2 regions of the Erwinia sp. E602 genome follow, and region 1 is predicted to be linked to the other one. Evidence: predicted binding sites of a transcription regulator. Region 1 holds the regulator's gene; the other holds the start of a gene.
The links. The regulator LexA, encoded in region 1, represses DNA repair genes until DNA is damaged. The targets are predictions, from matches to a motif close to TNCTGTATGTACATACAGNA.
Positions count from the first base shown of each region.

Region 2: dinB (DNA polymerase IV) is a predicted target of LexA. The motif match lies at 2,044-2,063, and genes of this name have one in related genera.

Region 1 is NZ_CP046582.1:4,441,953-4,456,597, reverse strand. Features, by position in the region: gene GKQ23_RS22055 (YjbH domain-containing protein) at 1-1,154, shown strand, start outside; gene psiE (phosphate-starvation-inducible protein PsiE) at 1,313-1,729, shown strand; gene ubiC (chorismate lyase) at 1,775-2,302, shown strand; gene ubiA (4-hydroxybenzoate octaprenyltransferase) at 2,304-3,170, shown strand; gene GKQ23_RS24110 (hypothetical protein) at 3,277-3,408, opposite strand; gene plsB (glycerol-3-phosphate 1-O-acyltransferase PlsB) at 3,421-5,886, opposite strand; gene GKQ23_RS22030 (diacylglycerol kinase) at 6,014-6,382, shown strand; gene lexA (transcriptional repressor LexA) at 6,544-7,152, shown strand; gene GKQ23_RS22020 (CsbD family protein) at 7,797-8,006, shown strand; gene zur (zinc uptake transcriptional repressor Zur) at 8,244-8,759, opposite strand; gene dusA (tRNA dihydrouridine(20/20a) synthase DusA) at 8,954-9,952, shown strand; gene pspG (envelope stress response protein PspG) at 10,111-10,341, shown strand; gene GKQ23_RS22000 (quinone oxidoreductase) at 10,579-11,559, opposite strand; gene dnaB (replicative DNA helicase) at 11,660-13,075, shown strand; gene GKQ23_RS21990 (Lrp/AsnC family transcriptional regulator) at 13,219-13,683, shown strand; gene GKQ23_RS21985 (YitT family protein) at 13,964-14,581, shown strand.
Region 2 is NZ_CP046582.1:3,801,562-3,816,206, forward strand. Features, by position in the region: gene pepD (beta-Ala-His dipeptidase) at 1-747, shown strand, start outside; gene dinB (DNA polymerase IV) at 974-2,029, opposite strand; gene dpaA (peptidoglycan meso-diaminopimelic acid protein amidase) at 2,251-2,985, shown strand; gene GKQ23_RS19085 (class II glutamine amidotransferase) at 2,956-3,723, opposite strand; gene lpcA (D-sedoheptulose 7-phosphate isomerase) at 3,750-4,328, opposite strand; gene fadE (acyl-CoA dehydrogenase FadE) at 4,551-7,076, shown strand; gene mtnK (S-methyl-5-thioribose kinase) at 7,253-8,452, opposite strand; gene mtnA (S-methyl-5-thioribose-1-phosphate isomerase) at 8,562-9,587, shown strand; gene GKQ23_RS19110 (acireductone dioxygenase) at 9,775-10,317, opposite strand; gene mtnC (acireductone synthase) at 10,314-11,003, opposite strand; gene GKQ23_RS19120 (methylthioribulose 1-phosphate dehydratase) at 11,000-11,614, opposite strand; gene GKQ23_RS19125 (pyridoxal phosphate-dependent aminotransferase) at 11,766-12,926, shown strand; gene GKQ23_RS19130 (amidohydrolase) at 12,914-13,681, shown strand; gene GKQ23_RS19135 (CaiB/BaiF CoA-transferase family protein) at 13,815-14,645, shown strand, end outside.

The DNA of each region.
Region 1 (14,645 bases):
AATACAACGCCGGCTTCGACGCGCCGCGCATTCAGGTGAAAGGCGACACGTTGTACGCAAGCGGTGAGCAGACCAAATACCGCGACACCGCACGCGGCGTGGAGCGCGCCAACGTGATCCTCGCCAACCATCTGCCGGAAGGCGTAGAGAAGATCCGCGTCACCGAGATCCGCAATAATATGCCGCAGGTGACCACCGAAACCGACGTTGTCAGCCTGAAGCGCCAGCTGGAAGGCTATCCGCTGGGGCATGAAGAGACGCTGCGTCAGGTGCGTATCAACCCGCACCTGCCGGAGAACGCCGAGCAGGGCTTCTACATCGACGGCGATCGCCTCGACTACAGCCTGTCGCCGGTGCTCAACCAGTCGGTTGGCGGCCCGGAAAGCTTCTACATGTACCAGGTGGGCGTGTCGGCTAACGCCAGCTACTGGCTGACCAACCACCTGCTGATTGACGGCAGCGTGTTCGTCAACGTGGCCAACAACTACAACCGCTTTAACTACGACGGCGCGCCGGGCGACTCGAGCCTGCCGCGGGTGCGTACCCACATCCGCGAGTACGTGGAAAACGACGCCTACGTCAACAACCTGCAGGCCAACTACATGCGCCACCTCGGCGGTGATTTCTACGGCCAGGTGTACGGTGGTTATCTGGAGACCATGTACGGCGGCGTCGGCGGTGAACTGCTCTATCGTCCGCTGGACGCCAGCTGGGCGATTGGCGTCGATGCCAACTACGTTAAGCAGCGTGACTGGGACAACATGATGAAGTTCACCAACTACAAGGCCAAGGTGGGCAATCTGACCGGTTACTGGCAGCCGTGGTTCTTCGAGGGCGTGCTGGTCAAGGCCAGCGTCGGGCAGTATCTGGCGGAGGATAAGGGCGTGACCGTTGACGTCTCCAAACGCTTCGACAGCGGCGTGGCCGTCGGCGTCTACGCCACCAAAACCAACGTCTCGTCGGAAGAGTATGGCGAAGGGGACTTCACCAAAGGGTTCTACGTCTCCATCCCGATGGATCTGTTCAGCCTCGATCCGATCCGCGGCCGCGCCCAGATCAACTGGACACCGCTGACGCGTGACGGTGGCCAGCAGCTGGGTCGTAAGTACAACCTCTATGACCTGACCAGCGATCGCGATATTAACTACCGCTGATCCTGCCAGCGCCGGCCCGCCACGGTTAGCCGTACGGGCCGGCGCTGACCCCGCTATTGCCCCGCATCCGGCGGGGTGTCTTGTGATCTGCGTCACACTCAAGCATAGTATCAGCAGCGGTTTTCCCGCCAGATAACAATGACGTTGAGGTATGACCCATGACTCCCCCCGCCCATAACACCCCGGCCACCCGGCTGGCTTTTGCCCTGCAGATGGTGCTGAACGCCGGCCTGATTGCGCTGGCCGTGATCCTGGTGATTTTTCTCGGTAAAGAGACCATCCACCTGGCCAACGTGCTGCTGAACACCGGCGAGCAGACCTCGTCTTACCTGCTGATTGAAGGCATCGTGATCTATTTTCTCTACTTTGAATTTATCGCGTTGATCGTCAAATACTTCCAGTCGGGCTACCACTTCCCGCTACGCTACTTCGTCTATATCGGCATCACGGCGATTATCCGCCTGATTATCGTCGACCATAAAAATCCGCTGGATACGCTGGCCTACACCTTCGCCATTCTTATCCTGGTGTGCACTCTGTGGCTGGCGAACAGTAACCGCCTGAAACGCGAGTAAGAAAATGGGGTACACTCGGGTACCCCATTTTTACGGAGAAGTGTTATGGCTGAGAACGCGCTGTCGCCGTTGCGCGCGATCGACTGGCTGCCCGAATCCTCACCCCTGCTGACCGCCCCCCTGCTTGACTGGCTGATGGAAGTTGACTCAATGACCCGGCGTTTTGAACGCTACTGCGGTGAGGTGACGGTCAACGTGCTGCGCGAAGGCTTTGTCGGCGGAGACGCCTGGCCGGAAGAGTCAGCGCTGTTGCCTGACGAGCCGCGCTACTGGCTGCGTGAAATTGAGCTGTGCGGCGACGGCGTACCCTGGCTGGTGGCGCGCACGCTGGTGCCGGAGTCAACGCTGGTCGGGCCGGAGCAGAAGCTGCAGCAGCTGGGCAGCGTGCCGCTGGGGCGCTATCTGTTTGCCAGCTCAACCCTGACCCGCGATTTTATTGACGTCGGCCACCACGGCGCGCTGTGGGCACGGCGCTCGCGCCTGCGCCTCACGGGCAAGCCGCTGCTGCTGACCGAACTGTTTTTACCCGCTTCGCCGCTGTATGCCAGCCTGGCGCCAGAGCAGAGATCCTGACGTGGAGAGAAGTCTGCCAATGAGTAAATTAGCGGCGTACTGCCGCCTGATGCGCATCGATAAGCCGATCGGCACGGTGCTACTGCTGTGGCCGACGCTGTGGGCGCTGTGGCTGGCGGCGGACGGCGTGCCGCCGCTGAACGTGCTGCTGGTGTTTACGCTGGGGGTAATTACCATGCGCGCTGCCGGCTGCGTGATTAACGACTTCGCCGACCGCAAAATCGACGGCCACGTCAAACGCACCCGGCTGCGCCCGCTGCCGAGCGGGGCGGTCACCAGCCGTGAGGCCAAACTGCTGTTTGCCGGGCTGGTGCTGGTCTCCTTCGCGCTGGTGCTGACCATGAACCGCATGACTATCCTGCTGTCGTTCGGCGGCCTGACGCTGGCGTGGATGTACCCGTTTATGAAGCGTCACACCCACCTGCCGCAGGTGGTGCTGGGCGCGGCGTTTGGCTGGGCGATCCCGATGGGCTGGGCGGCGGTCAGCGAGAGCGTGCCGCTGGTCTGCTGGCTGCTGTTTTTTGCTAACGTCTGCTGGACGGTGGCTTACGACACCCTGTACGCGATGGTCGATCGCGACGACGACCTGAAGATTGGCGTCAAGTCGACGGCGATCCTGTTTGGCCGCTTCGATAAGCTAATCGTCGGACTGCTGCAGCTGGCAACGCTGGCGCTGATGGCGCTGGTCGGCTGGCTGAGCGGGCTGGGCGGGGCGTTCTGGTGGTCCATGCTGCTGGCGGCCGGGCTGTTTATACACCAGCAGAGGCAGGTGGCAGGACGCGATCGCGACGCCTGTTTCAGGGCGTTCCTGAATAACAACTACGTCGGTATGGTGCTGTTTGCCGGCATCGCTATCAGCCTCTGGTAGCCGCGCTCTGCGCCGGTGGCGAGCCTTAGCATCATCAGGCTACCGTCGGGACAGGCGAAAAAAAGGCCGGTCGCGCTGGCGCAGTAAATCATGGGGCTTCCCCTCTTTACTGGCTCAGTGCGACCGGCCTTTTCGTTGCAGGCAACACCGGGTTGCCGTTTAACTGATTTTTACCGCGGGCGTGGCTGGTGGTCAGGGCGTTGCCCCATGACTCCGGGGCAACCGCACTCTCCGTCACCGCGTCACCGTATTACTCCGGCGCGATCGCGCTCTCCGTCACGGCAGCGGCGGAGGGCTCCGGTGCCACAGCACTTTCAATCGTCATCCGCACGTCCTGGGTGATCAGCTCCGCCAGCAGCTGGTAAACGCGCTGGGTCCGTTCAACCTGGGCATCACCGGAATCGCTGATGTAGCCTTCATCACGCAGCGTCAGCACCAGCGAGGTGAACACCGCCTTGTCGAAGAACTCCGGCGCGTTAATGCCGTGCAGCACCGACAGGCGCTGGGCCATGGTGCGGCTCTCTTTCTCCAGCGTGCCGCGGTTAATCGCCGGGTTCGCGCTGAGGATCGAGAAGGTAATGGCATAACGCTGCAGGGTTTCGCGTACGCCGGCGGCCAGCAGCTGAAGGGTGCGGAAACGCGGCGGGTTCAGGCGCAGATGCTGGTCTTCCACCAGCAGCAGGCCCTGACGCGCCATCTCGGCCACCAGCGGCTCAATCACCTGCGGCAGCTCTGCGGCATCCCAGCGCAGGAACAGCTCGCTTTTCAGCATCGGGTAGATCACGCTGACCTGGCGCAGCAGCTCATCACGGCTCAGCTCGCGGTGCTGCATCAGGACCGCGGCAATCAGCGACGGCAGCACCAGCATATGATGAATGTTGTTGCGGTAGTAGGTCATCAGCACCGCCTGCTCGCGCGGCAGAATCACGATCTCACCGATGCTGTCCTGCTCCAGCTCAAACTTATTCATGCTCAGCGCGTGTTCCAGCAGCGCTTCCGGCGTCATATCCGGCACGGTGGCATCCGGCGAATAGGGCACGTTGCGCAGCAGTTCGACGTAGCAGCCGAGCTGTTCGGTCAGCTGGTCACGGGTCATCGAGCGCTGGCGTGAAGCCAGCAGCGCGGTCACGCACAGGTTCATGGCGTTCGCCGCCCCGGCGTTGTTGATGCGCACCATCACTTTCTGGGCAATATCGTTCACCGCCGGGGTTAACCACGCCGGGCGCTGGGCCTCAATCGGGTCAATCGCCTCGCGCCACTCCGGCACCTGCTGGTTAAGATACGCGACCAGCGGCAGCGGTTCGCCAAAGTTGACGTAGCCCTGGCCGAGATTTCGCAGCTTACGCAGCCCGCGCACCATCGACAGGAAGCCCTCTTTCTCTTTGGTCGCGCCGCGCAGCTCTTTAGCGTAGGTACCTACTTCCATCACGTGCTCGTAGCCAATATAGATCGGCACCAGGGTGATTGGCCGGTTGCCGCCGCGCAGCATCGCCTGAATGGTCATCGACAGCGTGCCGGTTTTCGGATCGAGCAGGCGGCCGGTGCGTGAGCGTCCGCCCTCCACGAAGTACTCCACCGAATAGCCGCGGGTAAACAGCTCGCCGAGGTATTCGCGGAATACCGTCGAGTAGAGTTTATTGCCCTTAAAGGTGCGACGGATAAAGAACGCCCCCAGCCGGCGGAAAATCGGCCCGGCCGGCCAGAAGTTCAGGTTAATTCCGGCCGCGATATGCGGCGGCACCAGCCCCTGGTGATAGAGCACGTAGGAGAGCAGCAGGTAATCCATATGGCTGCGGTGGCACGGCACGTAGACGATCTCGTGGCCGTCCTGCGCCAGCTGGCGTACGCGCTCACCGCCGTTGACGTTGATCCCCTGGTAAAGCTTGCTCCAGGTCCAGCCCATAATGCGGTCGGTCAGGCGGATCGCCTCATAGGAGAAGTCGGCCGCCACCTCTTCCATCAGTTCGATGGCGTTCTGCTGGGCCTTCTCATGGGAGATTTTCTTGCTGCGCGCCTCGTCTTCCACCGCCTTGGCGATGGCTTTCGACTGCAGCAGCTTGTTAAACAGGTCCTGACGCACCGGCAGACGCGGGCCGATCGCCGCCAGGCGCTGGCGGGCGAAATGCATACGCGCCACGCGGGCCAGCTTCTGAGCGATGGTTTTATCCGTGCCGTGCTCGGTGGCCATATGGCGCAGCGAGACCATCGGCGAGAAGCGCACGAAGCTGTCGCGCCCCAGCCACAGCACCGCAAAGAATTTTTGAATGCCGTTCAGCACCCGCAGATGCGGCTGGCTTTCGCCCTGCACCTCGCGTCCCGGCGCACGGCCAAACATCACCGACACCGGCACCATCTGCACATCAAGGTCAGGATGGCTGCGGTGCAGGTCCAGATAGTCATGGAACAGCTTGACCGAATCCGGGTTTGGCACGTAGTAAGGGAACAGGCGCGGGCCGTCATGGATAAACACATAACGCGGCAACAGGGTGCCATCGATCTCCAGCGGCTGCAGCGGATCCGGCAGCTCCTGTTTGCGACACTGCTCACGCAGCGCCAGGAGATCGGCCTTTGAATCATAAGGCAGCACATACATAATAGGGCGCGACGTATCGAGCCCGAGCTCAGCAACCGGCTCGGCCGGAATTGCCTTACTCTTTACCAGAAATTTAACTGGCAGATTCAAAAGGTTATAATATAAATTACGCCAACCTGACATAGACAACATGAAGCCTCTTGTTAGCAAAGCGCCGCAAGCATACCAGAAAGCGCCAACAGAATCTGTGGTGTTGCAAATTGTGCTACACCCGTCTCCGACGTCAAACTTCTCAAAGGGTTCCCTGATTATGGCAAATAACGCCACCGGCCTGACACGAATCGTAAAAGCAGCCGGTTATTCGTGGCAAGGATTACGCGCCGCCTGGCAGCATGAAGCGGCCTTTCGCCAGGAAGCGATCGCGGCGATTATCGCGGTGGCGGTGGCCTGCTGGCTGGATGTTGATGCCGTCACGCGCGTACTGCTGATCGGTTCGGTGGTGCTGGTGATTATCGTCGAAGTTCTCAACAGCGCGATTGAGGCGGTGGTGGACCGCATCGGCAGTGAAATGCATCCGCTGGCCGGGCGCGCAAAAGATATGGGCTCCGCCGCCGTCCTGCTGAGCATCTTACTGGCAATCGCTGTCTGGGCCATGTTGTTACTGCCGAATCTGCAATGAGTTATCCAAAAAAGGCACTTTCATGCGGCGAAAGTGCGCCAGCTGACCTCTGCAACGCCCCTCTGATGCAAAATTGATCGCCAGCGGGGCGGGTTTGGGTTCCCAAGGGCGAAATAGCTGTATATACTCACAGTCGACTGTATAAACAACCAGGGGGCGGGATGAAAGCATTAACGGCACGGCAGCAGCAGGTCTATGACCTGATTCGCGACCATATTAACCAGACCGGTATGCCACCGACGCGGGCAGAAATTGCCTCGCAGCTCGGCTTCCGTTCCCCCAATGCCGCCGAAGAGCACCTGAAAGCGCTGGCGCGTAAAGGCGTGATTGAGATCGTCTCCGGCGCCTCGCGCGGCATTCGCCTGATGATGGAAGAGGTCAACGGCCTGCCGCTGATCGGCCGCGTGGCAGCCGGTGAACCGCTGCTGGCGGAAGAGCATATTGAAGGGCACTATCAGGTGGACCCGGAAATGTTCAAACCGAGCGCGGACTTCCTGCTGCGCGTCAGCGGTATGTCGATGCGCGACATCGGTATTCTCGACGGTGACCTGCTGGCGGTACACAAGACCGAAGACGTGCGCAATGGCCAGGTGGTCGTGGCGCGTATCGACGATGAAGTGACGGTAAAACGTCTGAAGAAGCAGGGCAACACCGTGCAGCTGCTGCCGGAAAACCCGGACTTCCAGCCGATCGTGGTCGACCTGCGTGAGCAGACGCTCACCATCGAAGGCCTGGCCGTGGGCGTGATCCGCAACGGCAACTGGCAGTAGCGCGACCCACCACGGCTCATCACGCAGCGGCCTCCTCCCCGCCGCTGCGCATTTCCCCTTTGAATTCCTGCGCACGCTTTCCTGCTGCATGACAGCCTGCCTGAATCAGCAATCTTACCGATCATATCCTTTGTGCTGACGTGCTGACGTGCTGATATATAGCCCTGACCGATCGATGCCTGTGACCCGGCGAACGCGTCCAGCCCGTCAGAGGTCGACAGGCAGTGACAGGTGAAGTTCCAGATACAGGTTCCGCACAGGCAAGGATACCGCTCCAATATGAAACTACTTTCCGTTGCCGATAAGCAGCTCTGGCGGCTGGCGGCTGGCGGCTGGCGCTGTGGGCGATCTGGCGGCGTCACTGGCGGCGGGGCACCTGGTTCAGCGCTGAACGATAATGGAAATATTTAGTTACTTACGTGATGCCCAGTCTTAGTCTCTGATTTACATTCACTTTTATCGGTTTTCTGCCTGCAGGAGAGCCGATTTTATCTTTTAATCGTCCACTCAGCGCATATCCGCGCGTTTCTACTATAATTAACTCTGTGTTCAGCGCTAATCCAGATTTTTATCTGGTAATCAGGCGCACTTACAAGACGAATACGCTAAAGGCTGTTCTAAACCTAAGCTGAGGGAGTTATATGATGAATAAAGACGAAGCGAGCGGTAACTGGAAGCAGTTCAAAGGTAAAGTGAAAGAACAGTGGGGCAAGCTGACCGACGACGACCTGACGGTCGTGGAAGGTAAACGCGATCAGCTGGTCGGAAAAATTCAGGAACGTTACGGCTACCAGAAAGATCAGGCCGAAAAAGAACTGAAGGACTGGGAAACCCGCAACGATCACCGCTGGTAATCTCTGCCTCTGAGAATTGGGCTCCTACCCCAGGCACAAGGATCGTGCCAACTCTCACCAACCCCGTAACAGATCCCCTGACTCACTGAGTAGTGACCCGTTACTGTACTGGCTACAGCTCTGTCGCCATTAACCCCGTTTTCTCTTCAACAGACCTGCCTGCAGAAATATCCCGTTTATCCTACAGGTAACCCTGTCAGCGATCGCATCCGCACCCGGCATGCAGGAGCACTGAACTCAACGTCCGCGTTTTTTCGCCGGTGCGCTGTGATCGTGATCGCAGGCCTCATGGTGAGAGCAGGTTTCAATCTCCGCGCAGCCCGAGCAGAAGCCATGCGCTTCAATCACGCTGTGGCCCAGCGTGAAGCCGGTTTTCAGCGCCAGCGATGTCAGGATCGCCTCAACGCCGTCGGCATGTTGTTCGCTCACCGACCCACAGCGATCGCAAATCAGCATCGCCGACGTGTGGGAGTGCTCTTCGAAATGGTGGCAGACTACGTAACTGTTGGTTGACTCTACGCGGTGAATAAAGCCTTGTTCCAGCAGGAAATCCAGCGCGCGATAGACGGTCGGTGGCTTGGCCTGCGGCTCGGACTCGCGCAGCAGGTCCAGCAGATCGTAGGCGCTGATCGCGCCGTTCTGCACGCTCATCAGGCGCAGCACTTCCAGCCGCTGTGGCGTCAGGCGCACGCTGCGCTGCTGACAAATGACTTCCGCCTGCGTCAGGATATTTTCTGTAGTCGTGGTGTTCATTATTCCCTCCTCAGGCCAGACTGAAACGTTATTTTATCACGTCTGTGCTAAAACGCCGAGTTTGCATACCGCTGCTGCCACCGTCCGCCTGGCGTGGCGGGCAAACCGCGCCTGAACGCTATATCCCTGTCCACCAGCGTGCTATCATTGCGCACAATATCGTCACCCCTTTTGCTACAGAGTTTGCGCGTTTCATGACTGAAAAATTCCCTGCACACCGCTTTTCGATTGCCCCGATGCTTGACTGGACCGACCGTCACTGCCGTTACTTCCACCGCCAGCTGACCCGCCAGACGCTGCTCTACACCGAGATGGTTACCACCGGTGCAATTATTCACGGCAAGGGCGACTATCTGGCCTTCAGCCCGGAAGAGCAGCCGATCGCGCTGCAGCTCGGCGGCAGCGATCCGGCGGCGCTGGCACAGTGTGCGAAGCTGGCCGAACAGCGCGGCTATAACGAGGTCAACCTCAACGTTGGTTGCCCCTCCGATCGCGTGCAGAACGGTCGCTTTGGTGCCTGCCTGATGGGCGAAGCGCAGCTGGTGGCCGACGGCATCAGGGCGATGCGCGACGTGGTGTCGATCCCGGTGACGGTGAAAACACGTATTGGCATCGACGAGCAGGACAGCTACGAATTCCTCTGTGACTTTATCCGCACGGTGGCGGAGCAGGGCGGCTGCGACACCTTTATCATCCACGCCCGCAAGGCCTGGCTCTCCGGCCTCAGCCCGAAAGAGAACCGCGAAATCCCGCCGCTGGACTACCCGCGCGTGTATCAGCTGAAGCGCGACTTCCCGCAGCTGACGCTGGCGATTAACGGCGGCGTGAAGACGCTGGAAGAAGCGAAAACCCATCTGCAGCATCTGGACGGGGTGATGATGGGGCGCGAAGCCTACCAGAACCCGATCCTGCTGGCGCAGGTGGATCGCGAACTGTTTGGCTGCGACGGGCCGGCGGCGGATCCGATCGCCGTGGTGCGCGCCATGTACCCTTACATCGAACAGGAGCTGTCGCAGGGCACTTACCTCGGCCACGTAACGCGGCATATGCTTGGCCTGTTCCAGGGCATTCCCGGCGCGCGCCAGTGGCGTCGTTACCTGAGTGAGAACGCGCACAAGCCCGGCGCCGGCGTCGACGTGGTGGAGAAAGCCCTCGCGCTGGTGGCTGACCGCGTGCCGGCGGACGTTGAGTAATCGCCTGATTTTTTGACCACACCTTCGTTAAATTGACCAGGGCAACCGCTGTCCTGGTCATCCCTGCCCAGAGAATTCAGTTAGTTACGCATTCCCCCAACCTGGCACGCTTCTTGTAATATCCCGCTATACCCCCTGTTTCTGTGGAGAGCAACATGCTGGAGATCCTGTTTGTCATTGGCTTTTTTATGATGCTGTTGCTGACCGGTATTTCGCTGCTGGGCATCCTGGCGGCGCTGGCGGTGGCGACGCTGGTGATGTTTGTCGGCGGGCTGTTTGCCATGGTGATCAAACTGCTGCCGTGGCTGCTGCTGGCGCTGGCCGCCGTCTGGCTGTACCGCACCTTTTTCAAACCCGATTCGGCGCGGCGTGACCGTTTCTTACGCTGAAATCAACCCGGCCTGGCGGTGCGGGCTTAGCTAATGCGGAGTGGATCACATCGTGGCACATTGGCGGACGCGATCGGCAATAAAACATATTTTTTACATCCTGTTTCTGTCAGGATGCCTGCACTGAATCAAAACGACTTCATCGCCGCTGACCCTACAACCAGTGCGAAAACAAAAAATAAAATAAGAAACAAAAAAGAGCCTCCGCAAGGAGGCTCTTTTTTTTATGCCTGCGGCTCAGGGGATCAGCAGGCTGGAGCCCTGGGTGCTGCGGCTCTCCAGCGCGCGGTGCGCCTGCTGCGCATCGGCGAGGGCAAACTTCTGCGACTCGGGCACGTCAACATTGATCGCGCCGCTGGCGATCAGCGAGAACAGCTCGTTGCTGGCCTGCGCCAGCGCTTCGCGGGTGGTGATATAGCCGTTCAGCGACGGGCGAGTCACGTACAGCGAGCCTTTCTGGTTGAGGATCGCCAGGTTAACGCCGGTCACCGGGCCGGAGGCGTTGCCAAAGCTGACCATCAGGCCGCGGCGCTGCAGGCAGTCCAGCGAGGCTTCCCAGGTATCTTTCCCTACCGAGTCATACACCACGCGCAGTTTCTTGCCACCGGTCAGCTCGCTGACGCGCGCGGCAATGTCCTCTTCGCGGTAGTTGATGGTCTGCCAGGCACCGGCCTGCAGCGCCCGTTCGGCCTTTTCAGCGGAACCCACCGTGCCGATCAGCCGTGCGCCGAGCGCCTTCGCCCACTGGCAGGCGATCAGCCCGACGCCGCCGGCAGCGGCGTGGAACAGAAAGGCTTCGTCCGGCTGAATCACATAGGTCTGGCGCAGCAGGTAGTGAACCGTCAGCCCCTTGAGGAATGAGGCAGCTGCCTGTTCGAAGGAGATGGCGTCCGGCAGCAGCGCCAGCTTATCCACCGCCACGTTATGCACCTCGCTGTAGGCACCCGGCGCGGACTGGGCGTAAACCACGCGGTCGCCGACCTTCAGCACCTCCACCCCCGGCCCGACGCGGGTAACAATACCCGCCGCCTCGCTGCCCAGCGCCGCCGGCAGCGATGATGGATAGAGCCCGCTGCGCATGTAGGTATCGATGTAGTTAATGCCGATCGCCTTGTTCTCAACCTGCACTTCGCCGGCGGCGGGATCGCGCGGATCGACGTTCACCAGCTGCAGCACGTCCGGACCGCCGTGCTGATGAAACTCTATACGTTTTGCCATCATAGCTCCTGTGGATTGCGTCTGAATGGAGGAGGACGGAAAGGGTGCAAACGGGTATACTTGCCCGTCCCCTCACACGATTTTCGGTAATTGCATCACTATGGCAGGAAATAAACCCACCAACAAATCCTGGGAAAACCGCGAGCCCCGCGACCGACAGATGGAAGGCCTCAAGCTGCCGCCGCACTCGCTGGAAGCCGAGCAATCGGTGTTGGGCGGTTTAATGCTGGATAACGAACGCTGGGATAACGTCTCGGAGCGCGTGGTGGCGAAAGATTTCTTCAGCCGTCCGCACCGCACGATCTTCGGCGAAATGCAGCGCCTGCTGGAACTGGGCAAACCGATCGACCTGATCACCCTCTCTGAGTCGCTGGAAACCAAAGGTGAGCTGAGCCTGGTGGGCGGCTTTGCCTATCTGGCCGAACTGTCGAAAAACACCCCGAGCGCCGCCAACATCGGTGCCTACGCCGATATCGTGCGCGAGCGCGCGGTGGTGCGTGAAATGATCGCCGTGGCTAACGAAATCGCCGATGCCGGTTACGATCCGCAGGGGCGCAGCAGCGAAGATCTGCTGGATCTGGCCGAGTCGCGGGTGTTCCAGATCGCCGAAAACCGCGCCAACAAGGATGAAGGGCCGAAAAGCGTCGATCAGATCCTCGAAGCTACCATCTCGCGCATCGAGTCGCTGTACCAGACGCCGCACGACGGCGTCACCGGGGTGGATACCGGCTACCAGGATCTGAATAAAAAGACCGCCGGCCTGCAGCGTTCGGATCTGATTATCGTCGCCGCCCGTCCGTCGATGGGGAAAACCACCTTCGCCATGAACCTGTGTGAAAACGCGGCGATGCTGCAGGAGAAACCGGTGCTGATCTTCAGCCTCGAGATGCCCGGCGAGCAGATCATGATGCGTATGCTGGCCTCGCTGTCGCGCGTCGATCAGACCAAAATCCGTACCGGCCAGCTTGATGACGAGGACTGGGCGCGTATCTCCAGCACCATGGGCATCCTGCTGGAGAAGAAGAACATGTTTATCGATGACTCCTCCGGCCTGACCCCGACCGAGGTGCGCTCCCGCGCCCGCCGCATCTTCCGCGAGCACGGCGGCCTGAGCCTGATTATGATCGACTACCTGCAGCTGATGCGCGTACCGGCGCTGTCGGATAACCGTACGCTGGAGATCGCCGAGATCTCCCGCTCGCTCAAAGCGCTGGCGAAAGAGCTGCAGGTGCCGGTAGTGGCGCTGTCGCAGCTGAACCGCTCACTGGAGCAGCGTGCCGACAAACGCCCGGTCAACTCCGACCTGCGTGAGTCAGGCTCTATCGAGCAGGATGCCGACTTAATCATGTTTATCTACCGTGATGAGGTCTATCACGAAAACAGCGACCAGAAAGGGGTGGCGGAAATTATCCTCGGCAAACAGCGTAACGGCCCGATCGGCACCGTGCGCCTGACCTTTAACGGCCAGTGGTCACGTTTTGATAACTACGCCGGCCCGCAGTACGACGACGAGTAACCCACCTTTGCCGCCCGTTTCAGCCGCTGAAACGGGCGGATCCACCGCGCATTTCCGCACGCTGCCTGAAATAACGTTGGACATCCGCAGGAAAAATGCGGTTATCTGTCAGCCGTTTGTTCCTCACACCGGCCGGAAATACGATGACCCAGATTGATGATTTCGACCTTAAAATTCTCACCCTGCTGGAAACCAACGGCCGCCTGACCAATCAGGAGCTGAGCGATCTGGTGGGGCTCTCTGCCTCGCAGTGCTCACGCCGCCGCATCAGCCTTGAACAGTCGGGGATGATCCTCGGCTATCACGCCCGCCTGTCGCCGGATGCGGTGGGGCTGGGGGTGATTGGCCTGATTGAAGTGCGCCTGATTAACCACACCGCCGACTACGTCGACAGCTTCCACCGCATGGTGGCGGGGCAATCCGCTATCGTGGACGCCTATAAAACTACCGGTGACGCTGACTACCTGCTGAAGGTGGCGGTGGGGGATCTGGCCGGGCTGAGCGCGCTGATCAGCCAGCTGGTGGCGGGGCAGCAGAGCATCGCCCATGTCAAAACCTCGGTGGTGCTGAACCGGCTGAAAGAGAACGGCGTGCTGACCCGCACCTGACCGGCTATGCACTATGATGGCGCAAATGGCGCACCATCATGGTGCATCTGCTCTGCGGATGGTGCGCTTTCTGTGCGCGATTTGCCGATTTAATGCGTGATTCTGGCGCTTATTAATAAATATATGCACGGAATCACGATTTAAAGCGTTCTGCATTCAATCAGTTAATTCTTATATCTTTCAGAGATCCCTCTGCGGGCACGCCTCTGGTGCGATTCTTGCAAAGTGTCTGGCGTAGAGTCAGCCAGCATCTGGCATTAATCACCGGAAATCACGATCGATGGATAACGTAGTAGAACAACCCGCAAAAGTCCCCCACAGCCTGGTCGAAGATGTTATGGCTATCGTGCTCGGCACGCTGATGGTCTCTTTCGGCGTCACGCTGATGAAGCAGGCCGGCGCGTTAACCGGCAGCACAGCCGGCATCGCCTTCCTGATCAGCTACCTGACCAAAAGCTCGTTTGGCCTGGCGTTCTTCGCCATCAACCTGCCGTTTTACTGGCTGGCGGTGAAGCGTATGGGCTGGGCGTTCACCATCAAGACCTTCTGCGCGGTGGCGCTGGTCTCGCTGTTTACCCAGCTGCACCCGCTGTTTATTCATTTTGCGGCGCTGGATCCGTTTTATGCGACACTGTTCGGTAACGTGGTGACCGGAATTGGGTTTATAGTGTTGTTCCGCCACAAGGCCAGCCTGGGCGGGATCAATATTCTGGCGCTGTGGCTGCAGGACCGTTACGGCATCCGCGCCGGTAAGCTGCAGATGGGCGTCGACACCTGCGTGGTGCTGGCGTCGCTGTTTGTGGTGTCGCGCGAGATGCTGGTGGCCTCAATTGCCGGTGCGGTGATCCTCAATCTGATTATCGCCATGAACCACCGTCCGGGCCGTTACTACGTGTAACCCCGCTGAAAAATAGCGGCGGTGCCCGACCGGCATCGCCAGAACCACCGAACATACAATGGAG
Region 2 (14,645 bases), 640 kb from region 1:
CACGCGACCGATCTCGACCTGCGCCTGATCGACTTCACCGGCGGCACGCTGCGTAACGCCATCCCGCGTGAGGCCTTCGCCACGCTGGCGCTGCCGGCCGGCAACGCTGACCAGCTGAAGGCGCTGGCGGCAGGCTACCTGACCACCCTGCAGCACGAGCTGAGCCAGGTTGAGAAAAACATCACCCTCGTCACCGAGGTGGTGGCGAGCAGCGAACAGGCGCTGACCGCGCAGAGCCGTGATGCGTTTGTCGCGCTGCTGAACAGCACGCCGAACGGCGTGATCCGCAATTCTGACGTGATGAAAGGCGTGGTGGAAACCTCACTGAACGTCGGCGTGGTGGCCTTTGAAGGTGACAGCGCGAAGATCAACAGCCTGGTACGCTCGCTGATCGACAGCGGAAAAACCTACCTGGTGGAAACGCTGACCGCGCTGGGCCAGCTGGCCGGAGCAAAAACGGTGGCCAAAGGCAGCTATCCGGGCTGGGAGCCGGACGCGACTTCGCCGGTGATGGCACTGGTACGCGATACCTACCAGCAGCTGTTCAACAAAACGCCGAACATTCAGGTGATCCACGCCGGCCTGGAGTGTGGCCTGTTCAAAGAGCCGTACCCGGAGATGGATATGGTCTCCATCGGACCGACCATTACCGGCCCGCACTCGCCGGATGAGCAGGTGCATATCGCCAGCGTCGATCTCTACTGGCAGCTGCTGACCGCGCTGCTGAAGGCGATCCCGGCGAAGTAAGCCCTACCGGCGCGGAACCTGTCTCTGACACTCCGTGCCGGCTACTTTAGCCACCGCAGGGCGGCTACAGATTTTTCGCTTAGCGCCCTGCTCTCCCCGCCCCTGCTTTACGCTGTTGTGTCCCTGCTGCAGACTATCCGCATTCATGCCAGCGAGCCCCAGGCTGCAAACCACCCACTTTATGCTACGCCTCACCAGCAGAACGGTTCGATGCATCGGCGATCGTCTACAGTCCCAACAGCAGTTGCCGCTCCAGCTGCGGGTCCAGCAGCGTGACGTGCAAACCGACCAGCCTGACGCCGCGCCCTGCGCGCCGCTCGTGCCAGGCTTTCTCCGCAACCGCAATCAAATCGTCTTTGTTCAGCACCGGCCAGACGTGTTCCTGGGTGGTGAGCTGGAAATCGTTGAACTTAAGCTTAACGCCCTGGCGGGCGATCTGGCGATCGGGCCGGATCTGCTGCAACCGCCGCTCCAGTTCATCATACAGCCGGTCAATCACCGGCAGGCACGCCTGCCATTCATGGATATCTTCCGACAGCGTGCGCTCCACCCCCAGCGACTTGCGCTGGCGCTCCACCACCACTTCACGCTCGTCGAGGCCGTTGCTGCGCTCCCACAGCACGCGGCCAAACTTACCAAAGCGCTTTAGCAGCGTCGCAAGATCGGTTTTCTGCACGTCTGCGCAGGTATACAGGCCCAGCTCTTCCAGCTTGCGCGCCGTCACCTTGCCGACGCCGGGGATCTTCGCCAGCGGCAGGCCGAGCAGGAATGCGGGCATCTCTTCCGGAGTGATAATGAACTGCCCGTTCGGTTTGTTGATATCGGAGGCGATTTTGGCGAGAAACTTGATCGGCGCCACCCCGGCGGAGGCGGTGAGATCCAGCTCACGCTGGATGGTCTGGCGGATCTCACGGGCGATCAGCGTGGCGGAGCCGTGGCAGTGCGGGCTGTCGGAGACGTCGAGATAGGCTTCATCCAGCGACAGCGGCTCCACAAGCGAGGTATAGCGCGAGAAGATATCGCGGATATGGCTGCTGGCCTCTTTGTAAGCGTCATAGCGGCCGGGGATCACCCGCAGATGCGGACAGAGCTTCAGCGCCATCGCCGTGGACATGGCGCTGTGCACGCCATATTTCCGCGCCGGATAGTTCGCGGTGCTGATCACGCCACGCTGGGTCTGGCTGCCGCCGATGGCGATTGGGATCTCGCGCAGGGTTGGATCGTCGCGCATCTCCACGGCGGCAAAGAAGCAGTCCATATCCACGTGAATGATTTTGCGCATATCCCCTCCGACAGTACTGGATAAGTATACAGCCATATTAAGCAAATTCAATCCGGCCCCGATCGCCGTCACATCCTCGCCGGAAAAGGTTTTTATTCTTCGCAATCTTGCTAAAAAAATGGACAATGCTAATGTGTCGCTGCGATAGCGGAATTGTCCGATATTGTCAGTACCGACGCCTGCGGGCGTTGCTTTCCACCCCTCTTTTCAAGGGAAACAGAATGGCCAAAATCGCACTGCTGTTTGCGATGATTTTTATGCCCGCCGTGGTCTTCGCCAGCGCACCTGACGTGATCACGCCGCTGGCACCGGTAAGCAAAGAGTTAAAGAAACAACTGCTGGGTACGCCAGTGTATCTGCAAATCTTCAAAGAAGAGCGCACGCTGGAGCTGTACGGCAAAATTGGCAACGAATTCCGCCTGCTCGACAGCTATCGCATCTGTAATTTTTCCGGTGGTCTCGGGCCGAAGCGCGTGCAGGGCGACTTTAAAAGCCCGGAGGGCTTCTACAGCGTCGGACTGTCGCAGCTGAAGCCTAACAGCCGCTTTTACCGGGCGATTAACACCGGCTTCCCGAATGAATATGACCGCCAGCAGGGCTATCAGGGCAACTACCTGATGATCCACGGCAACTGCGTGTCCGTCGGCTGCTACGCGATGACCGATGCTTATATGGACGAGATCTATCACTACGTGGAAGCGGCGCTGCGCAACGGCCAGCAGCGCGTCGAGGTCAGCATCTATCCGTTCCGCATGACCGACAGCAATATGCAGCGCCACCGCTATTCAACCTATATCAACTTCTGGAAACAGCTGCAGCCGGGTTATGCGCACTTTGTGCAAACCAAACAGCCACCAGTGGTGGCCGTTAGCGACGGAAAATACGTGTTGAGCCGCCCGATGATGAACGGCCCGGAAAGTAACAACTCAGCCCTCGCGCTCACCCAGACAAAATAGCGCCCACTCACCGGGTTCAATTTTGTTCCAGCTCTCATTGGCCGTCAGCGGCTGGGTGGCAATCACCGTGACCACGTCGTTCGGCGTGGTCTGCTTCTGAAAATCAATCTCCACGTCCTGATCCAGCAGCTTGGCCTTGCCAAACGGCGCACGCCGGGTGACCCAGAACAGATTGGTCGAGCAGAACGCCATCAGATAGCGGCCGTCCGACAGCAGCATATTGAAAACGCCCTTCTCACGCAGCTCTGCGGCCAGCTCGGCGATATAGCGGAACACCGCCGGCCAGTTGCCCGGCGTGCGCGGATAGCGCGTGGTCAGCCTGTGCAACAGCCAGCAGAAAGCCAGCTCGCTGTCGGTTTCACCGATCGGACGGTAGCTGCCGGTTTCCAGGTTTTTATAACCCTTCAGCTGCCCGTTGTGCGCGTAGGTCCAGTTACGCCCCCACAGCTCGCGGGTAAACGGATGGGTATTTTCCAGCGACACCTCACCGCGGTTCGCCTGGCGAATGTGTGCCACCACCGAATGGGACTTGATCGGATATTCCTGCACCAGCCGCGCAATTGGCGACTGGAAGCTCGGCTGTGGATCTTTAAATGTGCGGCAGCCTTTCCCTTCATAGAAGGTAATGCCCCAGCCATCCTTATGCGGACCGGTTCCGCCCCCGCGCTGAACCAGCCCGGTAAAGCTAAAACAGATGTCCGTCGGGACGTTTGCACTCATCCCGAGCAGTTCGCACATAGTCTTACCTCAAGAAAAAACGGAAGTTATTTAACCATCTCTTTTTCGATCAGCAGCATCAGGATATGGATCACCTTAATGTGGATCTCCTGGATGCGATCGGCGTAGCCAAAATGCGGTACGCGAATTTCAATATCCGCCGTACCGGCCATTTTGCCACCGTCTTTTCCGGTCAGGGTGATCACTTTCATCCCCTTCGCACGGGCCGCCTCAACCGCTTTGATAATGTTCGCGGAGTTGCCTGAGGTGGAAATGCCCAGCAGCACGTCACCTTCACGGCCTACCGCTTCCAGGTAGCGCGAAAAGACATAGTCATAACCAAAGTCGTTACTGACGCAGGAGAGGTGGCTGACGTCAGAGATGGCGATCGCCGGGTAGCCCGGGCGGTTTTCGCGGTAGCGGCCGGTCAGCTCCTCAGCAAAGTGCATCGCGTCACAGTGCGAGCCGCCGTTACCGCAGGACAGCACCTTCCCCCCGGCCTTGAAGGAGTCAGCCAGCAGCACCGCCGCCTGCTGGATGGTTTGGATATTGGCGTCGTCACTCAGAAACGTATTCAGCGTGTCTGCCGCTTCATTCAGCTCAGCGCGGATGATGTCCTGGTACATAGGGATGTCCTTTATGAGGTAAGAGTTACCCAATAAGTTTATCAAGTTGCCGGTAAGGCGAAAAGCGATCTCCCCGGCGGCAGGGCGGATTAGCCGCAAGGGCGGCGGCTTTGTGAGCCAGGTTGTAATTATTGTGTAAACAGATTGCGTCATTTCTCCTGCTGAACTAAATATAAAGCAACTGGTATGACCTCTTACTTCTTGCGACATGGAGCACTCATTATGATGGTTCTCAGTATCGTGGCGACAATCGTATTGATTAGCGCCCTGTTCTACCACCGCATCAGCCTGGCAACCGCCAGCCTGATCCTGCTGGCGTGGACCGCCGTGCTCGGCCTGGTCGGGCTGTGGACGCTGTGGCTGCTGTTGCCACTGGCGCTGCTGCTGCTGCCGTTTAACCTGCTATCGCTGCGCCAGTCGCTGTTCAGCAAACCGATGCTGGGCACCTTCCGCAAGGTAATGCCGCCGATGTCGCGCACTGAGAAAGAGGCGATTGACGCCGGTACCACCTGGTGGGAGGGCGATCTGTTTCGCGGCACGCCGGACTGGAACAAGCTGCACGCCTACCCACGGCCGGTGCTGACCGCCGAAGAGCAGGCGTTTCTGGATGGCCCGGTGGAAGAAGCCTGCCGGCTGGCCAACGACTTCAGCATTACCCACGAAATGGCCGACCTGCCCCCCGAGCTGTGGGCATACCTGAAACAGCACCGTTTTTTCGCGATGATCATTAAGAAAGAGTACGGTGGGCTGGAGTTCTCCGCCTACGCCCAGGCGCGGGTGCTGCAGAAGCTGGCCGGCGTTTCCGGCATTCTGGCGATTACCGTTGGCGTGCCTAACTCACTGGGCCCGGGCGAACTGCTGCAGCATTACGGTACGGAAGAGCAGAAAAAACACTATCTGCCGCGACTGGCACGGGGCGAAGAGATCCCCTGCTTTGCGCTGACCAGCCCGGAAGCCGGCTCCGATGCCGGGGCCATTCCCGATACCGGCGTGGTCTGCATGGGCGAGTGGCAGGGTGAGCAGGTGCTGGGCATGCGCCTGACCTGGAACAAACGCTATATTACCCTGGCGCCGATCGCTACCGTGCTCGGGCTGGCGTTTAAGCTCTCTGACCCGCAGCACCTGCTGGGCGAAACCGAAGAGCTGGGGATTACCTGTGCGCTGATCCCGACCGGCACGCCAGGCGTGGAGATCGGCACCCGCCACTTCCCGCTTAACGTGCCGTTCCAGAACGGCCCGACCCGCGGCAACGATATTTTCGTGCCGATCGACTTCATTATCGGCGGCCCGGCGATGGCCGGTCAGGGCTGGCGCATGCTGGTTGAGTGCCTGTCGGTTGGCCGCGGCATTACCCTGCCCTCCAACTCCACCGGCAGCCTGAAGAGCATTGCGCTGGCCACCGGCGCTTACGCGCATATTCGTCGCCAGTTCCGTCTGCCGATCGGCAAAATGGAGGGGATTGAAGAGCCGCTGGCGCGCATCGCCGGTAACGCTTACGTGATGGACGCCGCCGCTACGCTTATCACCAGCGGCATTATGCAGGGAGAAAAACCGGCGGTGCTGTCGGCGATCGTCAAGTATCACTGCACCCACCGCGGCCAGCGGGCGATCGTCGACGCGATGGATATTGCCGGCGGTAAAGGCATTATGCTCGGCAGCAGCAACTTCCTTGCCCGCGCCTATCAGGGCGCACCGATCGCCATTACCGTGGAAGGGGCGAATATTCTCACCCGCAGCATGATTATCTTCGGCCAGGGGGCGATCCGCTGCCACCCTTACGTGCTGGAGGAGATGGCGGCCGCGCAGAGCAACGATCTGGTCGCCTTTGACCGGGCGCTGTTCCGCCATATCGGCCACGTGGGCAGCAACAAGGTGCGCAGCCTGTGGCTGGGGCTGACCGGCGGGCTGACCAGCGTGTCGCCAACCCGTGATGCCACCCGCCGCTACTATCAGCATCTGAACCGCATCAGTGCCAACCTGGCTCTGCTCTCCGACGTATCAATGGCCTCGCTGGGCGGCAGCCTGAAACGCCGTGAACGCATCTCGGCACGGCTGGGGGATGTCTTAAGCCAGTTGTACCTGGCCTCTGCGGCGCTGAAGCGCTATGAGGATGAGGGACGCAACGAGGCGGACCTGCCGCTGCTGCACTGGGGCGTGCAGGATGCGCTTAACCAGGCGGAAATCGCCATCGACGCCCTGCTGCGCAACTTCCCTAACCGGCCGATCGCCATGCTGCTGCGCGGGGTGATCTTCCCGCTCGGCCGCCGCTGCCGTGCGCCGTCTGACCAGCTTGACCACCAGCTGGCGCGCATTCTGCAGGTGCCTTCCGCTACCCGCAGCCGGCTGGGTCGTGGCCAGTATCTGGCCCCGGGTGAAAATAACCCGGCCGGTCAGCTGGAACAGGCGCTACAGGACGTGATGGCCGCCGAAGCGATTCACGATCGCCTGTGCAAACAGCAGCAGCAACACTTCTCCTTTACCCGTCTGGACGCGCTGGCCGCCGAAGGGCTGGCGGCTGGCTGGGTCACGCAGGAAGAAGCGGAGGTGCTGATTCGTGCAGAAACCAGCCGCCTGCGCTCAATCAACGTCGATGAGTTTGCCGCCGATGCGCTGGCAACCCAGCCGGTAAAGCGCGAGCAGCAGCCGAAAACGGCACAGGGAACGGCGAAAGAAACGACAACAGGCGTGGCGACGGGGACAGGAACGACTGAGCAAACGACTGCAGGACGTAAAACAGAAGCGGCCTGACTGCCTTAACGCTACGTGAAGCGAAAGCGCCGTTACCCTCTGAGTACAACGTGGGAGCAGCAGCCTGTACTGAGGTTGACGAATAACAGGAGCGGCTCGAGAGCCTGATGACATAATCAACGGCCCCGGCAGATGTTCACCCTGAAGGTGACGTTTGCCGGGGCCGTTTTGTTGATTCAGCCGTTCTGGCGAATACGCATAATCATCGCGTCGATATCCGGCACGTGGTTAGCCAGCAGGATCAGGCTGCGGCCCAGCGTAATAGCCTGACGCACGCACTCGACGCGCATCGCTTCATCGCCGATGCTCTTAATATCCGCCACCTGCGACATACCAACGGTGCGGCGAATCAGTTCGGTACCGCAGAAACCGATGGTATCGCGCCACACCTTCTGCAGAAACTCACGGGCGTAGCCCGGATACGCCAGCGCCCGGTCGCGGCTTTTCTCCGCCGCCAGCGCGAGGAAACCTTCGCTGAAGCTCAGCCACACTTCCCGCACGTCAGCCAGGCGTTTCTCGCGCCCGTCCGCCGCTTCGCGTGGCGGCAGCAGCCCCGGCAGCGCGCAGTAACCGATCAGCAGATTGCCCAGTGCGGTACCGATATCAAAACCGATCGGGCCGTAGAAGCCAAATTCGGCGTCAATCACCTTCAGGCTGCCCTCGGCGACAAAAATCGAGCCGCTGTGGATGTCACCATGCAGCAGCGCTTCGGCATGAGAGAAGAAGCGGTGCTTCAGCCCGGCCACGGCAATTTTCAGCTCTTCATCGTAACGCAGCGACGCCGCCAGGCGCTCCAGCGCTCGCGGGTAGGCGTTGCGTTCGTGCTGTTCGTAAGGTTCGTTGAAGAACAGCTCTTCGGTGATGTCGCACAGCTCCGGGTTGGTAAAGCGGATCACTTCTGCTTTCTTCTGATGCGGGTGCTGGAAGAAATCAGAGGTGTGGAACAGCGTCTGCGCCAGATACTCGCCCAGCTGCGTTGCCGCCTGCGGATACTCAACGCCTTTGACCAGCTCCCCGCGCCAGATGGCGTGATCGGAAAGATCTTCCATCACCATCACCGCCAGATCCGCATCGTAGTGCAGGATCTTCACCGTATGCTGCGGGCAGAACTTACCGTGTTCGATCAGCGTTTCCGCTTCCAGCCGGGCGCGATCGAGGGTCAGCGGCCAGGATTCGCCAACGCAGCGCACGTACGGCAGCGCCTGCTTGACGATCACCCGGCTGACGCCGTCGGTGTCGAAAATCTTGAAGACCAGGTTGAGATTACCATCGCCCACTTCCAGCGAATCCACCAGCTGGTGTGGATGTTCCACGCCGCCAAACTGGCGGGCATATTCCACGGCATCCGCGGCGGTGAAAGTACGGTATTGCGACATTACCTGATCCTCATCTTGCAAAATCGTTGTTATAAGCCGTTCAGACGTCTATACATCCATGTTGCATGTTGGCACAATATGGCGCATTAAAGCAACCGGGATTTCATTCATGCAGACACTCACCACCACCAGCCTTCAGGTTCGCGACAATCAGCTGTTGATCCTCGATCAGCAGGCCCTGCCCCAGCAAAAAATCTGGTGCCCGACACCGGACGTGGCCACGCTGGTCGGCCATATTAAAACCCTGCGCGTGCGCGGGGCGCCGCTGATTGGGCTGTCCGCCAGCCTGCTTCTGGCGCTGCTGGCCGAACAGGGGATGTCCCGAACCGGGCTGGCCGAGGCGCTGGAGGTGCTGCGCGCCTCACGCCCGACGGCGGTGAACCTGATGAACAACCTTGACCGTATGAAGCTGGCGCTGGCGCAGGACGACCACGTCAACGCGCTGGTGAGCGAAGCGCTGCGGCTGATTGAGGAAGACAAGGCGCTGTGCGAACGCATCGCGGCGGCCGGCAGCCCGCTGATCGTCGCGGGCAGCCGCCTGCTGACCCACTGCAACACCGGCGGCCTGGCGACCGCAGGCGTCGGCACGGCGCTGGGGGTGATCGCGCGTGGTTATACAGAAGGCAGGGTGGCCAACGTCTGGGTGGATGAAACCCGTCCGCTGCTGCAGGGTGGCCGCCTGACGGCGTGGGAACTGGGCGAGCTGGGCGTGCCTTATCAGCTGATCTGCGACTCGATGGCCGCCACGCTGATGGCGCAGGGCCAGGTCGATGCCATCTGGGTCGGCGCTGACCGCATTGCGGCTAACGGCGACGTCGCCAACAAAATCGGCACCTACAGCCTGGCGGTGCTGGCCCACTATCACCGCGTGCCGTTCTACGTCGCCGCGCCGCACACCACGCTGGATCGCGGCTGCCCGAACGGCGCGGCGATTCCAATCGAGCAGCGTGACGCCCGGGAAGTCACCGGCGTGGCCGGCAGCTTTGGTGACGTGCAGTGGGCACCGGAGAATGCGCAGGTTTATAACCCGGCGTTTGACGTTACCCCCGCCGCGCTGATTAGCGGCTGGGTGCTGGACACCGGCGTGGTGACGCCGGAAGAGGTGACGGCAGGCGCGTTTCAGCCGCGCGGCTGACAGGGACGGGAAGGGTGCAAAGCCCGGCTGTCGTTTATGCCGGGCAGCCAGCAAATAAAAAACCCGGCTCAGGCCGGGTTTTTCGCTTCAGATGCGGGCAGCCTCTGCCCGCCAGAAAAACAATCTGCACGGACCTCACGAGCAAAGCCGAATGTCTTCGTCCTTCAGCCCGGTTTGCTTTCCATAATCAGTCCAGACGCGGATAAGCATCGGCAATGTTGTCGCCGGTGAAGTTAGCGATCCAGCCTTCCTGGTTATCGAAGATGCGGATCGCGGTGAAGTGCGGCGACGATCCCATATCGAACCAGTGCGGAATGCCGGCCGGCACCGAGATCAGATCGTTCTTTTCACACAGGATCTGGTAGATATGCCCGTCCAGATGCAGGCAGAACAGCCCGGCGCCCTCAACGAAGAAGCGTACTTCATCTTCGCCATGGGTATGTTCGTTGAGGAACTTGCTGCGCAGCGTCTCTTTCTGCGGGTTATCCGCGCGCATGCTGATCACGTCCCAGCTCTGGTAGCCTTTCTCGGCCACCAGGCGATCGATAGCGTGCTGATACGCCTTGATTACCGTGTCGGAATCCGGGTTTTCACCCAGGTCGCGGTCGGCTTCCCAGCGCTCAAAACGGACTTCTTTAGCATTAAGTTTGGTGGCGATCTCTGCGGCATCGGTGCTGTGCCACACCGGGGTGGTCGCTTCGGTATCGGTAAAAATAGTCAGTGCACTCATGAGTTCAACAGCTCCTGGTTAATCTGATCAAAACCTGAAACCTGGCGATGGCGGCTCTCATTATCCGCTTCGCCACGGATTAACTGAATCGTCTGCCAGCCCGCCTGCTCTGCGGCATCCAGCTCCTGATGAATATCAGACAGGAACAGCAGCTGGCCGGTCGGCAGACCAATCTGGCTGGCGATGTTGCGGTAGGACTCCACCTCGCGCTTGGCACCGACGTGGGTATCAAAGTAACCGCTAAACAGACCGGTAATATCACCCGCGTCGCTGTAGCCAAATAACAATTTCTGCGCAGCTACTGAGCCGGATGAATAAACATACAGCGCCACACCCTGCTGCTGCCACTGTTTCAGCGCCGGCAGCACGTCTGCATACAGGTGGCCGGTAAAGCTGCCGTTCAGGTAGCCGTCACGCCAGACCATCCCCTGCAGCGCCTTCAGCGCGGCGGATTTACGATCCTGATCCATATAACCGAACAGCACGTCTATCAGCGACTGTACGTCGGCGTCAGGCTGGCCGCTTTCGGCACGCAGGTCGTCAAGCGCCTGCGCGACTGCCGGTTGCGCCTGGTTGGCGAGGATAAACGCCGGCAGGTTTTCGCGGGCGTAAGGGAACAGCACGTTGTGTACGAAGCGGATGTCGCTGGTGGTGCCTTCAATATCGGTGATAATTGCGCGGATCATCTGGCCTCCAGCAGGCGGCGCTGCAGCTCGCACTGGAACAGGAATTCCAGCCCTTCCAGATGGCGGCGCGCTTCGTTAACGTCTTTGCCCCAGCAGGTCAGGCCGTGGCCGCGCAGCAGGAAGCCGTAGCGCAGCGGCGTATGGGCGGCAAACTGTTCAATACGCTGCGCCAGGCCGTCGATGTCCTGATCGTTGTCAAACAGCGCGATCGGCACGCAGTCGAGGTGCGAGTGCTGCCCGGCGAGGGTTTTCTGCATCTCGTAGCCCTGCAGCTCCAGCGCCGCGCCCTTCTCCACGCGGGAGAGCACCGTGGAGTTTACGGTGTGGGTGTGCAGCACAGCACCGGCCTCCGGGAACAGGCGATAAATCAGCGTATGCAGCCCGGTTTCCGCTGAGGGTTTGCGTCCGGACGGCACGCGGTTGGTAGCGATATCGACCTGGATAAAGTCATCGCGGGTCAGGCTGCCTTTGTCTTTGCCGGACTCGCTCAGCAGGCAAAACTCGGCATCCTGGCGCACCGACATATTGCCACCGGTGGCCGGGGCCCAGCCGCGTTCGCCAATCCAGTGACAGGCGCTAACCAGCTGATCTAACTGAGAGTGTTGTGTCATATTTTTCCTTTCTACCTCAGACACTACTGACGGCTGTCTGTTACATATAGCCGTCTAAGCGTCTTGATTGCCAAAAAATCATCTCGTGTTATATTGGCAGAAATAGCGGATTAACACATCAATTTACTGCGTTGTAAAAGGGTTATCATTTATGAGCCGGACGTCGTTTACCCCAGAGAGCAAACTGCCTGCGCTGGGCACCACCATTTTTACCCAGATGAGCGCTCTGGCGCAGCAGCACAACGCCATTAACCTGTCGCAGGGGTTCCCGGACTTTGACGGCCCTGACTACCTGCAGCAGCGCCTGGCCCACCACGTCAGCCAGGGCGCTAACCAGTACGCACCGATGATCGGCGTGGCCCCGCTGCGTGAAGCGATTGCCAGAAAGACCGCCGAACTCTACGGCTACCGCCCGGATGCCAACACGGAAGTGACCGTCACCACCGGCGCCACCGAGGCGCTGTTTGCGGCGATTACCGCGCTGGTGCGCCCGGGCGATGAAGTTATCTGTTTCGACCCGAGCTACGACAGTTATGCGCCCGCCGTGGCGCTGGCCGGCGGCGTGATGAAGCGTATTGCGCTGCAGCCTCCGGCCTTTAAGGTGGACTGGGCGGAGTTTGCCAGCCTGCTGTCGCCGAAAACCCGGCTGGTTATCCTCAACACGCCGCACAACCCGTCCGCCACCGTCTGGCAGAAAAGCGACTTTGCCGCGCTGTGGCAGGCGATTGCGGAGCAGGAAATCTACGTGCTGAGCGATGAAGTCTACGAGCACATCTGCTTTGACGCCGCCGGCCACGCCAGCGTGCTGGCACACCCCCAGCTGCGCGAGCGGGCGATTGCCGTCTCCTCGTTCGGCAAAACCTTCCATATGACCGGCTGGAAAGTCGGCTACTGCGTGGCACCGCCGGTGCTGAGCGCCGAGCTGCGCAAGGTGCATCAGTACCTGACCTTCTCGGTGAACACCCCTGCGCAGCTGGCGCTGGCAGATATGCTGGAACAGCACCCGGAACACTACCGTGAACTGCCCGAGTTTTACCGCGCGCGTCGCGACCGCTTTACCGCCGCGCTGGCCAACAGCCGTTTTAAGATTTTGCCGTGTGAAGGGACCTATTTCCTGCTGGCTGACTACAGCGCCATCTCCGATCTGGATGACGTGGCCTTCTGCCAGTGGCTGACCCGAGAGGCCGGTGTGGCAGCGATCCCGCTGTCGGTGTTCTGCGCCGACGCCTTCCCCCATAAACTGATCCGCCTGTGCTTCGCTAAGCAGGAAGCCACGCTGGACGCTGCCGCGGAGCGCCTGTGTCAACTTTAGAAATTACCGTACTGCAACAACCGCTGACATGGATGGACGGCGCCGCTAATCTGCGCTTCTTTGACCAGCTGCTGGCGACGATCCACGGCCGCGACCTGATCGTGCTGCCGGAGATGTTTACCACCGGCTTCGCGATGGAGGCGGCGAAAAGCTCACTGCCGGAGGCGGAGGTGATAACCTGGCTACAGGCGAAAGCCCGCCAGACCCGCGCGATGGTGGCAGGCAGCGCGGCGATCCAGGTAGAGAAAGGCGCGGTCAACCGCTTCTTCCTGGTGGAGCCGGAAGGCAAGGTCCATTTCTACGACAAGCGCCATCTGTTCCGCATGGCCGGCGAGCACGAGCACTATCTGGCCGGTGAACGCCGCGACGTGATCGAATGGCGCGGCTGGCGCATTCTGCCGCAGGTCTGCTACGACCTGCGCTTCCCGGTGTTCTCCCGCAACCAGAACGACTACGACCTGGCGCTGTACGTCGCCAACTGGCCGGCACCGCGCGCGCTGCACTGGCAGACGCTGCTGCAGGCGCGGGCGATTGAGAACCAGGCGTATATCGCCGGTTGCAACCGCGTCGGCAGCGACGGCAACGGCCACCACTACAGCGGCGACAGCCGGATCATCAGCCCGCAGGGTGAAATCCTCGCCGCCGGTGAACCGCACCAGCCTGCACGGCTGGATGCCACCCTGTCGCTGGAGAGCCTGCGCGACTACCGCGAGCGCTTCCCGGCGTGGCGCGACGCCGACGGCTTCAGCCTCTGACCCCGTCCAGGAGCTGGCGAGCGTTCGCCAGCCCCACTTCCTCCCTGCTTACCCCTGTCCGGGGGATAAACAACGCGCACTGAAGCGCCTACACTCGACGACGCCAGACTATCCCATTAAAAGGAGTGTCCCGATGTCCGTCAGCCCGTCTCCGCTGTTTTCCGGCCTTAAGGTGCTGGATATCGCTACCTTTATCGCTGGCCCTGCCGCCGCGACCATCCTCTCTGACTTCGGTGCTGACGTGATCAAAGTAGAGTCGCCTTCCGGCGATCCCGATCGCGTGCTGTCGCAGAACCCTAATATGCCGGCCAGCGACTATAACTACGCGTGGCAGTTGACCAACCGCAACAAGCGCAGCCTGATCCTCGACCTGAAATCCCCTGAAGCACGCGAAGTACTGGTGCCGCTGATCGAGTGGGCGGACGTGGTGGTCACCAACTACCTGCCTGAGATCCGTGAACGACTGGGGCTGACCTGGCCGGGCGTGCACGCCATCAACCCGTGGGCGATTTATGCCGATATCACCGGTTACGGCGCACAGGGGCCGGACGCCAACGAACCCGGCTTTGACTCCTGCGCCTGGTGGGCGCGTAGCGGGCTGATGAACACGCTGCGCAACGCCGACGCCGAACCGGTGATGACCCTGCCCGCGTGTGGCGACCACGTTAGCGCCACTGCGCTGTATGCGGCGATCGTCACCGGCCTGCTGATGCGCGAAAAAAACGGCGAGGGAATGCAGGTTTCCACCTCGCTGATCGCCAACGGCATCTGGACCGCCGCAGAGTATGTTGAAGGCGCGCTTAACCAGGCGACGCCGGCGCGGCAGGCGGACCGTAAAGATCCGGTAAACGCGCTCTCGAACTGTTACCGCACGGCGGACGACCGCTGGCTGGTGGTAAGCGCCTTTCAGCGAAAAGACTGGCAGAAGCTGCTGGTTGCGCTGGATGCAGAGCAGTTGGGCAGC